Regions from separate parts of the Paracidovorax wautersii genome, predicted to be linked through region 1. Evidence: riboswitches for the same ligand, from Rfam matches in the RefSeq annotation. Region 1 holds a riboswitch; the other holds the start of a gene.

What was found. Region 1 has a riboswitch for S-adenosylhomocysteine ahead of metH (methionine synthase). Riboswitches for the same ligand answer to the same signal wherever they lie in the genome.
Region 2: it holds a riboswitch for S-adenosylhomocysteine, as region 1 does, so the genes downstream of both, ahcY (adenosylhomocysteinase) here and metH (methionine synthase) in region 1, are expected to answer to the same signal.

What each region holds. Positions count from the first base shown of each region.
Region 1 covers NZ_JAVIZX010000001.1:1,619,810-1,626,089, reverse strand. The annotation lists gene metH (methionine synthase) at 1-1,968, opposite strand, end outside; S-adenosyl-L-homocysteine riboswitch at 2,001-2,107, opposite strand; gene QE399_RS07425 (hypothetical protein) at 2,182-2,943, opposite strand; gene QE399_RS07420 (rhodanese-like domain-containing protein) at 3,111-4,739, shown strand; gene QE399_RS07415 (transporter substrate-binding domain-containing protein) at 4,906-5,757, shown strand; gene QE399_RS07410 (transporter substrate-binding domain-containing protein) at 5,848-6,280, shown strand, end outside.
Region 2 covers NZ_JAVIZX010000001.1:2,194,036-2,200,315, reverse strand. The annotation lists gene QE399_RS09975 (septal ring lytic transglycosylase RlpA family protein) at 1-108, opposite strand, end outside; gene metF (methylenetetrahydrofolate reductase [NAD(P)H]) at 101-952, opposite strand; gene QE399_RS09965 (TlyA family RNA methyltransferase) at 949-1,950, opposite strand; gene ahcY (adenosylhomocysteinase) at 2,196-3,626, opposite strand; S-adenosyl-L-homocysteine riboswitch at 3,697-3,775, opposite strand; gene QE399_RS09955 (MFS transporter) at 3,838-5,076, opposite strand; partial or broken gene QE399_RS09950 (peptide chain release factor 3) at 5,288-6,280, shown strand, end outside.

The DNA of each region.
Region 1 (6,280 bases):
CACGCCCACCACTTCGTCGGTGAGGATGGCGGGGTAGGGGCCGGCCAGGTCCCAGGTCTGGAAGAACGGGCCCCAGTCGATGTACCTGGCCAGCTCGTTCAGGTCGAAGTTCTTGAACACGCGGCGGCCCAGCAGGCGCGGCGTGGGCGGCACGTAGGTGCTGAAGTTGACCGGCGTGCGGTTGGCGCGGGCCTTGGCCAGGGGCCACAGCGGCACCTGCTTCTTGTTGGCATGCTGCTGGCGCACCTTGTCGTAGTCGGCGTTCAGCTCCTGCAGGTAGCTTTGCGCGCCGTCGCCCAGCAGGCTCTGCGCCACGCTCACGCTGCGCGAGGCATCGGGCACGTAGACCACCGGGCCCTCGTAGTGCGGCGCGATCTTGACGGCCGTGTGCACGCGCGAACACGTGGCGCCGCCGATCAGCAGCGGGATCTTCTTGATGCGGAAGTGCTCGTCCTTCTGCATCTCGCCGGCCACGTACTGCATCTCTTCCAGGCTGGGCGTGATCAGGCCGCTCAGGCCCACGATGTCCGCGCCCTCGACCTTGGCGCGCGCCAGAATCTCGTGGCAGGGCACCATCACGCCCATGTTCACCACCTCGAAGTTGTTGCACTGGAGCACGACGGTGACGATGTTCTTGCCGATGTCGTGCACGTCGCCCTTGACGGTGGCGATGACGATCTTGCCCTTGCTGCGCACGTCGCGGCCGGCCAGCTCGTCCTGGCGCTTCTCTTCCTCGATGTAAGGGATCAGGTGGGCCACGGCGGACTTCATCACGCGCGCGCTCTTCACCACTTGGGGCAGGAACATCTTGCCGGCACCGAACAGGTCGCCCACCACGTTCATGCCGTCCATGAGCGGGCCTTCGATCACGTGCAGCGGGCGCCCGCCCTTCGCCAGGATCTCCTGGTAGGCCTCTTCGGTGTCCTCGACGATGAAGTCGGTGATGCCGTGCACCAGCGCGTGGGACAGTCGCTCGCCCACCGTGCGGGGCGCCTCGGGCGTGCCGCGCCATTCGAGCTTCTTGCTCTCGTCCTTGGCGCCGCTCTTGGCGGTCTCGGCGATCTCCACCAGGCGCTCGCCGGCATCGGGCCGGCGGTTGAGCACCACGTCCTCCACGCGCTCACGCAGCTGGGGTTCCAGGTCGTCGTACACGCCGACCATGCCGGCGTTGACGATGCCCATGTCCATGCCCGCCTGGATGGCGTGGTACAGGAACACGGTGTGGATGGCTTCGCGCACCGGGTCGTTGCCGCGGAAGCTGAAGGACACGTTGGACACGCCGCCCGACACCTTGGCGCCCGGCAGGTGCTGCTTGATCCAGCGCACCGCCTCGATGAAATCGACCGCGTAGTTGTTGTGCTCCTCGATGCCCGTGGCCACCGCGAAGATGTTGGGGTCGAAGATGATGTCCTCGGGCGCAAAGCCCACCTCGTCCACCAGCACGCGGTAGGCCCGCTCGCAGATCTCGATCTTGCGCGCGAAGGTGTCGGCCTGGCCCTGCTCGTCGAAGGCCATCACCACGGCGGCGGCGCCGTAGCGCTTGACCAGGCGGGCTTCGTGCTTGAACTTCTCCACCCCCTCCTTCATGCTGATGGAGTTGACGATGCCCTTGCCCTGGATGCAGCGCAGCCCGGCCTCGATCACCTCCCACTTGGAGCTGTCGACCATGATCGGCACGCGCGCGATGTCGGGCTCGGAGGCGATGAGCTGCAGGAAGCGCACCATGGCGGCCTTGCTGTCCAGCATGGCCTCGTCCATGTTGATGTCGATGACCTGCGCGCCGTTCTCCACCTGCTGGCGCGCCACGGCCAGGGCTTCTTCGTACTGGCCGTTGAGGATCATGCGGGCGAACGCCTTGGAGCCCGTGACGTTGGTGCGCTCGCCGATGTTCACGAAGAGCTGGCCCTCGCCGATGGTCACCGGCTCCAGGCCGGACAGCTTCATGGGAGGGAGGGAAACAGCGGACATCAGGCTCACCTGTGCAATCGGTTGGGGGATGAAACAGGTGAGCGTCGTTGGAGGGCGGCAACCCGAAGCCATGCGCCCCGAGCCTGACGCCGCCGCCCTGCACAAGGGACCGGCGGGCGCTGCAACGCTCCTCGGGGAGGCCGGATTTTACTGATTCATGCGGCGCCGCACCGGGCCGGCGCCGAAAAGGCGGCCACGCACCGGGCACATTCCTCAGCGCACCGGCAGGAACTGCAGGAAGCTGCCGCCGAACAAGCCCTGCACGTAGCCGATGGCCGCACGCCGGTACTTCTCGGTAAGCACGGAGGCCAGCAGGTCGAGCCGGGCGATGATCTTGCCGAACTCGCGCTCGAAGCTCAGGTTGCGCTCGGTGGCCGTGATCTCGTCGGCCAGCAGCAGGGGCTGGCCGGTCGCTCCGCGCCGCTGGGACAGCATCCAGGCGGCCACCTCCACGTTGCGCGCGGCGTTGTACAGGTGCTGCGCATCCAGGCTGTCGATGAGGAAGAACTCCACCCGCCCGCCGTGCGCGGTGATGACCATGTCGGCCATCGCGCAGGTGAAGGCGGCGACGCGGTCGCCGGGGAAGTCGGGGCTCAGCGCCAGGGCCAGGGCGTCGATGTCGCGCGTGCCCTGCAGCGCGGGCCACGGCTGGCGCTGCGCCACGGCCTTGCGCACCTGCTCGCCTGCCGCCTCGCGCCCGGCCGCGCCGCCCTTGCGCCATTCCGCCGGGTTGCGGCGGTAGAGCTTGTCCATGAGCAGGAACAGCGCGTCCAGGTTGGCGCGCATGGCCAGCGTGGCCATGCGGTTCACGTCGGACTGGGCGATTTCCCCGGTGCTGGCCGACGCCCCCTTTACCTCGCCCCGGGGCGTGGGTGCGGGCGCGCTGCAGCCGGCCAGCGCGGCGGCGGCCAGCGCGCCGCCCCAGCGCAGCAGCGCGATGCGGCGGGGAAGTGTCTGAGTCCTTGGCGTGGGCATTGGCATGTGCGCCGCATTATGGGCACAGCGCGGGCCGCGCCGGCGCGTGATGCGGAAAGCGACTATGCATAGGCGAAATGCTTCCATCGCCGCACCGGCCGGTACGCGGCGGCGGGCCTAAGGTGGCGGTTTTCCCTGCCGTCCCGCCGCCCCCGGTCCGCCCCGCCATGTCTGCCCTGCCCCAGTCCGCCTCCGCCCTGCCCTCCTCCGTCAGCGCCGCCACCGTGCGCGGCTGGCTCAACGACGGCGCCGAAATCGCCCTGCTCGACGTGCGCGAGGCCGGCCAGTTCGGCGAAGGCCATCCGTTCTTCGCCATACCGGCCGCCTACAGCCGCCTGGAATGGGACGTGCCCCGCCTGGTGCCCCGCCGCAGCACGCGCACCGTGATGCTCGACGCCGGCGACGGCGTGGCCGCGCGCGCGGCGCAGCGCCTCGCCGCGCTGGGCTATGCGCAGTTGCATGTGCTGGAGGGCGGCGCCCCGGCCTGGGCCGCCGCCGGCTACACGCTGTTCCAGGGCGTGAACCTGCCGTCGAAGACCTTCGGCGAACTGGTGGAACACGCCTTCGGCACGCCGCACGTGAGCGCGGCGGAGCTGCAGCGCCGCCAGCAGGCGGGCGAGCCGCTGGTGCTGCTGGACGGCCGCACGCTGGAAGAGCACCGCAAGATGACCATTCCCGGCGCCACGCCCGTGCCCAACGGCGAGCTGGCGCGGCACTGGAGCGCCTTGGCGCCCGACCCGGCCACGCCCATCGTCGTCCACTGCGCAGGACGTACGCGCAGCATCATCGGCGCGCAGATCCTGCGCAGCCTGGGCGTTCCCAATCCCGTGCTGGCGCTGGAGAACGGCACCCAGGGCTGGGCGCTGTCCGGTCTGGCCCTCGAACATGGGAGCCCGCGCCGGCCTCCCGCCCTGCACCCCGCACAGCCTGCGGACCAGGCCCGCGCAGCCCGCGTGGCCGCCGACGCAGGCGCGGCCCGGCTGACGGCCGCACAGGCGCAGGCCTGGATCGACGACCCGGACCGCACCACCTACGTGCTCGACGTGCGCACCGCCGACGAGTACGCCGCCGGAACGCTGGCGGGTGCCCGGCACGCGCCAGGCGGCCAGCTGCTGCAGGCCACGGACCAGACCATCGGCGTGCGCCGCAGCCGCGTGCTGCTGCTGGACGACGACGGCGTGCGCGCGCCCGTGGTCGCAGCCTGGCTGGCACGGCTGGGCTATGAGACCGCCACGGTGGAGGGCGGCATCCATGCGGCGCTCACCCTGCCCGGCACGGAGTGGGCGCATCCTCCTTCTGCGCCCGTGCAGGTGGACCGGCAGGATCTGCCCGGCTGGTGGTCCTCCCAGGCGACGCCACCGCTGCTGCTGGATGTGCAGCCCTCGCTGGCCTACCGCCGCCAGCACGCCCAGGGCGCGCGTTGGTCGGTGCGGCCGCGCGTGGCGGCCGATCTGCGCGCCGCCGCACCGGGCACGCGCCCGCCGCTGCTCATCTTGGCCGCCGATGCCGCCAGCGCCGCGGCGGCCGCCAGCGAGATCCTGCCCGGCGCCGTGGCCAGCGTGCAGTGGGCCCTGGCGGCCGACTGGGCTGCGGCCGGCCTGCCCGTGCAGAGCTCCCCCGGCCAGCCGTCCGATGCGGACGCCATCGACTACCTGTTCTTCGTGCACGACCGCCACGACGGCAACCTGGACGCCGCGCGCCGCTACCTGGCCTGGGAGACGGGCCTCATCGCCCAGTGCGCGCCCGACGAGCTGGCGGGCTTCCGCCTGCCGGCGGGGCCCTCGCCCGGCACCTGAACCGCGGCCGGCCCCGTACCGAGCGGGACAGGTTGGCGCGCTGGCCGCATAACGATCATCGGAAACGTTTGTTGTCGCATGTCAAGGCGGGGCAGAAGATCAGGGCCTGTTCGCACCCGTTTCCTTCATTCGCCTTCCCTCTCTCTGCCCCGTGCAGCTCCACGCCATGCGCCACGCCCCCGCCTCCCTCCGTTTCTCCGCCCTGCCGCTGGCCGGCCTGGTGGCCGCGCTGTCCCTGATGGCGGGCACCGCCCACGCCGACGCCACGCTCGACAAGATCAAGCAGCGCGGCAAGGTCAGCATCGGCGTGCTGGTCAATGGCGGGCCGTTCGGTTCCATCGACCCCGCCAACCAGCAGTTGGTGGGCTGGAACCCCGAGCTGGCCCGCGCCGTGGCCAAGGGCCTGGGTGTGGAGGCCGACCTGGTGCAGGTGCAGACGGCCACGCGCGTGCAGTTCCTGCAGGCCGGCAAGGTGGATCTGCTGATCGCCTCGATGGAGCTGAACCCCGACCGCGCCGAGATCCTGGGCTACGCGCCCACGCCGTTCTACCGCGTGGGCGGCACGGCCGCCGTGCGCAAGGACAGCGGCATCACGAAGTGGGAAGACCTGCGCGGCAAGCCCGTGTGCGTGTCGCAGGGCAGCAGCTATGCCAAGCCCCTGGCGAACGACTACGGCGCCACGGTGCAGGGCTTCAAGAGCTCGTCCGATTCGCTGCTGGCGCTCAAGGGCGGCAACTGCGTGGCCGCCGTGCACGACAGCACCCTGATCCACCCGCTGCTGCGCACCAACGCCGAGTGGAGCCAGTACGCCGCGCCCATCGCGACCGAACTGCTGCCCGCACCTTCCGTGGTGTGGACCCGCAAGGGCGAGGCCGACACCATCGCCGCCGTGGACAAGGTGGTGCAGGACTGGCACCGCACCGGCTGGCTGATCGCCACCGAAAAGCGTGTCGGCATCGAGCCGGCCAACCCGCTGCTGCCCGAGCTGCAGGCCCGGTTCAAGGCCGCTACGCAGTGACCTGACGGCGCCGACGTGCCCCGCCCTCCGTCCAGCAGGCCCGCACCGGGCCGGCTGGGCCCTTTCCGAACGGATTCGACCGGATTTCGCATGACCCGCTTCCTCGCACCCCTCACCGCCGCCCTGGCACTGGCCTTGGGCGCCTCAGGTGCCCACGCCGACGCCACGCTCGACAAGATCAAGCAGCGCGGCAAGCTCGCCGTCGGCATCGACGGCGCCAGCCCCCCGTTCGGCGTGCTCGACCCGGCTACCGGCAAGACCGGCGGCTACCAGACCGAGCTGGCCACCGACCTGGCCAAGCGCCTGGGCGTAACGCTGGAGACCGTTCCCGTTACCGCCAACACGCGCGTGCAGTTCCTGCAGAGCGGCAAGGTGGACCTGCTGATCGCGAACATCCAGTGGACGCAGGAGCGCAGCGAGATCCTCTCGTTCGCGCCCACGCCGTACGACCTGATCGGCGGCGGTGCCCTGGTCGCCAAGGCCAGCGGCATCAGGCGCTGGGAAGACCTGCGCGGCAAGGTGG
Region 2 (6,280 bases), 570 kb from region 1:
GTCCGGCGTCGCCACGGGCAGGGGCGCGCAGGCAGCGAGGGCCAGCGCAGCGCCCAGGCCCAGGGCGCCCCGCCAGCGGCGCCCGCAGCGCGCCATGCCCTCAGCCATGCAGCCCCAGGCGATCGCACAGCCCCAGCGTGGCCGCGCTCTGGTTCATCGTGTAGAAGTGCAGCGCCGGGGCGCCGCCGGCGCGCAGCTGCTCGCACAGGCCGGCCACCACATCCAGGCCGAACGCACGGATGCTGGCCGTGTCGTCGCCAAAGCCCTGCAGGCGCAGGCGGATCCAGCGCGGGATCTCGGCGCCGCAGGCGTCGGAGAAGCGCATCAGCTGCGACGAGCCGAGGATGGGCATGATGCCCGGCACGACCGGCACGTCCAGGCCCAGGGCCCGCACGTCGTCCACGAAGCGGAAGTACGCGTCCGCGTTGAAGAAGTACTGCGTGATGGCCGAGTCGGCGCCGGCACGCACCTTGGCCGCGAAGGCCTGCAGGTCGGCCTCGGGCGAACGGGCCTGCGGATGCACTTCCGGGTAGGCGGCGACCTCGATGTGGAAGTCGTCGCCCGTCTCGGCGCGGATGAAGGCCACCAGATCGCTGGCGTAGTGGAACTCGCCGCCCGCGCCGTAGCCGCTGGGCAGGTCGCCGCGCAGGGCCACCAGACGCTTCACGCCCATGGCCTTGAGCGTGGCCAGCTGCTCGCGCACGCTGCCCTGGGTGGCGCCGATGCACGAGAAGTGCGAGGCCGCGTCCACGCCCTCGGCCAGGATCTCGCGCACGGCGGCAAAGGTGCCCTCTTGCGTGGAGCCGCCGGCGCCGTAGGTCACCGAGCAGAACTCGGGCCGCCGCGCATACAGCTGCTGGCGGATGCCGCGCAGCTTCTCGGCGCCTTCCGGCGTCTTGGGCGGAAAGAACTCGAAACTGATGGGAAACGCGGGGGGGTGCTGCGCGCTCATGCCGGCTTCCTTGCGTGGATGAAGAATTCGCGGTTGCCGTCGCCGCCGTCGATGGCGCTGTCATGCCAGCCCACGACCTGCAGCCCAGCCTGGGCGCAGGCATCGCGGATGCGCTGCTCGACCACCGGGTACAGCGCCGCGTCGCGCACGATGCCGCCCTTGCCCACCTGGCCGGGCTGCAGCTCGAACTGCGGCTTGACCAGCATGAGCAGATCGCCACCCGCTTTCAGCAACGGCGCGGCGGCGGGCAGGATCAGCGTGAGCGAGATGAACGACACGTCGCCCGTCACCAGATCGAACGCGGGCGTGACGTCGACGCCTTCGCGGTCCGCGCGGCGGCGGCGTACCGTGGGCAGCGCGCCCTCGGCACGCGCCCGGGCCTTGGCCGCGCGCTCAGCCTTGAAGGCCTCCACGTCGTGCTCCTTGGCGTCGTCGCTGTCGTCGTATTCGTCGTCCACCTCGCCGCCGTTGCGCATCCAGGCATAGGGCGCGACGGGCTGGGTGTCGTTGTCCTCCGCGTCGCGCTCGACGCGCTCGGACAGCGCCTCTTCGCAGGCGTCTTCCAGCGACTCGGCCGTCATGGCGCGGGCGTTCAGCCCCTCGACGCCGACCACGCGCACGTCGGCGCGCAGGCGCTCATGCAGCTGGCCGTGGCCCACGTCCACACCGATCACCTGCGCGGCGCCGGCCCGCAGCAGGCAGTCGGTGAAGCCGCCGGTGCTCTGCCCCACGTCCAGGCAGCGCAGCCCGGCCACGGACAGGCCCGTGGCACGCAGCGCGCCTTCGAGCTTGAGCCCGCCCCGCGACAGGTACTTGGCCTCGGCCGCGTCGAGCAGCTCGACTTCGGCGATCTCGGGAATCTCGTCGCCGTTCTTCGCGACCTTCGTCCACGGCATGCCGGGCGACAGGCGCCACTGCACGCCCGCCGCAATCAGCCGCTGGGCCTGCGACCGCGTCGTGGCATGGCCGCGCTCCACCAGAAACACATCTGCGCGCATGGCGCCTTCCTATTCAATTTTGATAGCTGGCAGCGCTTGCTGGCAGCCATTTTCAGATACTTTTCTATTGCAAAGCTTTTGCACATCAGCGCAAGCAGCTATCAATTTTGCGCAGTGCGTCAACTCCCGCACCACACTAGGCCAGCGGCAGCCGCGCAAGGGCCGCCCCGCAGCGCTGGCTGCGTCCCCCTCCCCGCGCGCAGCGCGAGAGAAGGGGGAAGGCGCGCAGCGCCTCAGGGGGTTGCTCAATACCGATACGTATCGGGCTTGTACGGGCCGGCCTTGCTCACGCCGATGTACGCAGCCTGGGTGTCGGTCAGTTCGGTCAGCTGCGCGCCGACCTTCTTCAGGTGCAGGCGGGCCACCTTCTCGTCCAGGATCTTGGGCAGCACGTAGACCTTGCCGGCCTCGTAGTCGCCCTGCTTGGTGAACAGCTCGATCTGAGCGATAGTCTGGTTGGCGAAGGAACTGGACATGACGAAGCTGGGGTGGCCCGTGGCGCAACCCAGGTTGACCAGGCGGCCCTTGGCCAGCAGGGTGATGCGCTTGCCGTCCGGGAAGATCACGTGGTCCACCTGCGGCTTCACTTCTTCCCACTGGTACTTTTCCAGCGAGGCGACGTCGATCTCGTTGTCGAAGTGGCCGATGTTGCAGACGATGGCCTCGTTCTTCATGGCGATCATGTGCTCGTGGCGGATCACGTCCTTGTTGCCCGTGGTCGTCACGAAGATGTCGGCCTTGTCGGCGGCGTACTCCATGGTCACGACCTTGAAGCCTTCCATCGCGGCCTGCAGGGCGTTGATGGGGTCGATCTCGGTGACCCACACCTGGGCGCGCAGGGCGGCCAGCGCCTGGGCGCAGCCCTTGCCCACGTCGCCGTAGCCGGCCACCACGGCGACCTTGCCGGCGATCATCACGTCGGTGGCGCGCTTGATGCCGTCCACCAGCGATTCGCGGCAGCCGTACAGGTTGTCGAACTTGCTCTTGGTGACCGAGTCGTTCACGTTGATCGCGCGGAACAGCAGCGTGCCCTTGGCGGACATCTCGTTCAGGCGGTGCACGCCGGTCGTGGTTTCTTCGGTCACGCCGATGATCTCGGCCGACTTGCGGGTGTACCAGGTGGCGTCTTCGGCCAGCTTCTTGCGGATGGCCGCGAACAGGATGCGCTCTTCCTCGCTACCGCCGTTGCCGGCGACCAGGGAAGCGTCCTTCTCGGCGCGCTGACCCAGGTGCATCAGCAGCGTGGCGTCGCCGCCGTCGTCCAGGATCATGTTGGGGCCTTCGCCGGCCGAGCCCTTGGGGCCGAAGTCGAAGATGCGGTGGGTGTAGTCCCAGTAATCTTCCAGCGATTCGCCCTTGATGGCGAACACGGGCGTGCCGCCTGCGGCGATGGCGGCGGCAGCGTGGTCTTGCGTGGAGAAGATGTTGCACGAGGCCCAGCGCACGTCGGCGCCGAGTTCCTTCAGCGTCTCGATCAGCACGGCGGTCTGGATCGTCATGTGCAGCGAGCCGGTGATGCGCGCGCCCTTCAGGGGCTGCGATGCCGCGTATTCCTCGCGGATGGCCATCAGGCCGGGCATCTCGGTCTCGGCGATCTTGATTTCCTTGCGGCCCCAGTCGGCCAGGGAAATATCGGCAATGACCAGGTCGGCCGGGGTCTTGAGAACTGCGCTCATGGGTTTCTCCAACAAAGGACGTTTGTGAAAAACCACGCTCTGGGAAAGGCACTCACCGCACCGGAAATAGCGTGGGTGAGCGTCGTTGCTTGTCTGGTCCGAGCCTCACGCCCCGCTGTGCTGGGGGCGCTGCAACGCTCCTCGGAATGGCCGCGATTGTACAAAACCCCGCTTGGGACGTGGAGATGCGCTCGCGCAGGCCATGGCCGTCTCAGGGCGCCGCCGCGGCGGCCCGCGCCGTGGCGCGCAGGCGCAGGGCCAGCCCCAGCGCGCCGGCCAGCAGGGCCAGGCAGAAGGCCGCCACGGCCGGCCACTGGCCGAACTCCCAGAACCCGCCGGCCACCACACCCAGCACGCTCGCGCCCAGGTAATAGATGAGCAGGTACAGCGACGACGCATGGCCCTTGGAGTGCCGGGCCACGGCCCCCACCCAGCCGCTGCAGACCGCATGCGAGCCGAAGAACCCCAGCGTGAGCACGCAGATGCCGGCGATCACCCAGCCCAGGTGGCTGGACAGCGTCATCACCACGCCCGCCGCCATCATGAGCACGCCGGTCAACAGCACCGGGCCGCGGCCCAGGCGGTCCGCCAGGCCGCCGGCCACGGGCGACACGCCCATGCCCAGCAGGTAGGCGGTGAAGACCAGGCCGATCTCGCTCTGCCCCAGCCCGAAGCCGGGGCCCGACAGCCGAAAGCCGATGGTGTTGAACACCGCCACCAGCGCGCCCACCAGCAGGCAGCCGGCCGCGAACAGCAGGGGCAGCGACGGATCGCGCAGGTGGTCGCGCCAGATGCGCACGTGCTGGGCCGCGCCCGTGCCGGCCGTGCGCACGAAGCGGCGCGACGGCGGCAATAGCAGCAGGAAGCCCAAGGCCACCACCAGCCCCAGCACGCTGAGGGCCGCCAGCGCCGTGCGCCAGCCGTAGGCATCGGTCAGCACGCCCATGATCACGCGCCCGGACATGCCGCCGAAGGCCGTGCCCCCCACGTACAGGCCCATGGCAAAGCCCAGGCCGCGCGCATCGATCTCCTCCGACAGATAAGCCATTGCCACGGCGGGCACCCCGCCCAGCACCACGCCCTCGACGGCGCGGGCGAACAGCAGCAGGTGCCACTGCGGCGCCAGTGCCGCCGCCAGATTGCAGGCGGCGGCCAGCGCCATGGACGCGAACATCAGCCAGCGCCGCCCGACGGACTGCGACAGCGCGCCCGCAAACAGAATGGAGACCGCCAGCAACCCTGTGCTGAGCGACAGCGCCAGGGCGCTCTGCCCGGCGCCAACGCCAAAATGCCGGGCGAACTCCGGTAGCAGCGGCTGCACGCTGTAGAGCAGCGAAAAGGTGGCGAAGCCTGCCAGGAACAGTGCCAGGCTGATGCGCCGGTAGGCCGGCGTGCCTGTGCGCGCGCCGTCCGGCAGGGCCGCGTCGGCGGCCGGTGTGGTCGTTGCCATGGCGTCTCCCCTCCCCCGATGGTTGTTGTGCCGCGATTGTCCGCGCCGCGCCGCGCGGCTGTCCAATGCATCGCGCGGGCGCCACAGGCGATCCCGATAGACGGAGTGCGCCGCACCCGGCCCGTTAAAATCGCGGGTTCCGGCCTCCAGGGCGCAGGCCCGCGCGGCCGCAGCCTTCGGGGCGCTTTCGACGCACTTCCCGAGCACTCCCTTGTCCTACGCCCCCGAAACCCGGCGCCGCCGCACCTTCGCCATCATTTCCCACCCCGCGACGCGGGCAAGACCACGCTGACGGAAAAGCTGCTGCTGTTCTCGGGCGCGATCCAGATCGCCGGCGCCGTGAAGGGCCGCAAGGCCAGCCGCCACGCCACATCGGACTGGATGGAGATCGAAAAGCAGCGCGGCATCTCGGTGGCCTCGTCCGTCATGCAGATGGCCTACCGCGACCACGTGGTCAACCTGCTCGACACGCCCGGCCACAAGGACTTCTCGGAAGACACCTACCGCGTGCTCACGGCCGTCGATTCGGCCCTGATGGTGATCGACGCCGCCAACGGCGTGGAAGCGCAGACGCGCCGCCTGATCGAGGTCTGCCGCCAGCGCGACACGCCCATCATCACCTTCGTCAACAAGATGGACCGCGAGGTGCGCGACCCGCTGGACATCATGGACGAGGTGGAACGCGAACTGGGCATGCCCTGCTGCCCCATGACCTGGCCGGTAGGCCAGGGCAAGGCCTTCGGCGGCATCATCAACCTGCGCACGAAGACCATGACGGTCTTCGAGAGCGGCAGCGAGCGCCGCCCACAGGACTTCGAAGCCATCCCCTTGAGCGACGAGGCCACGCTGCGTGCGCGCTTCGGCGCCGAGTTCGACGCCGCACTGGAAAGCATGGAGCTGGCCGTGGGCGCATCGCCCGCGTGGGACCATGAAGCCTTCCTGGCCGGCAAGCTCACGCCCGTGTTCTTCGGCTCCGGCGTGAACAACTTCGGGGTGATGGAGGTGCTGGACGCACTGGTGGACATGGCGCCCTCGCCCGGCCCGCGCGTGAGCACGCTGCAGGTCAACAAGCAGCCCGTGGTCAAGACCATCCAGCCGGAAGACGAAGGCTTCTCCGGCGTGGTCTTCAAAGTACAGGCCAACATGGACGCCAACCACCGCGACCGCATCGCCTTCGTGCGCGTGGCGTCGGGCAAGTACACGC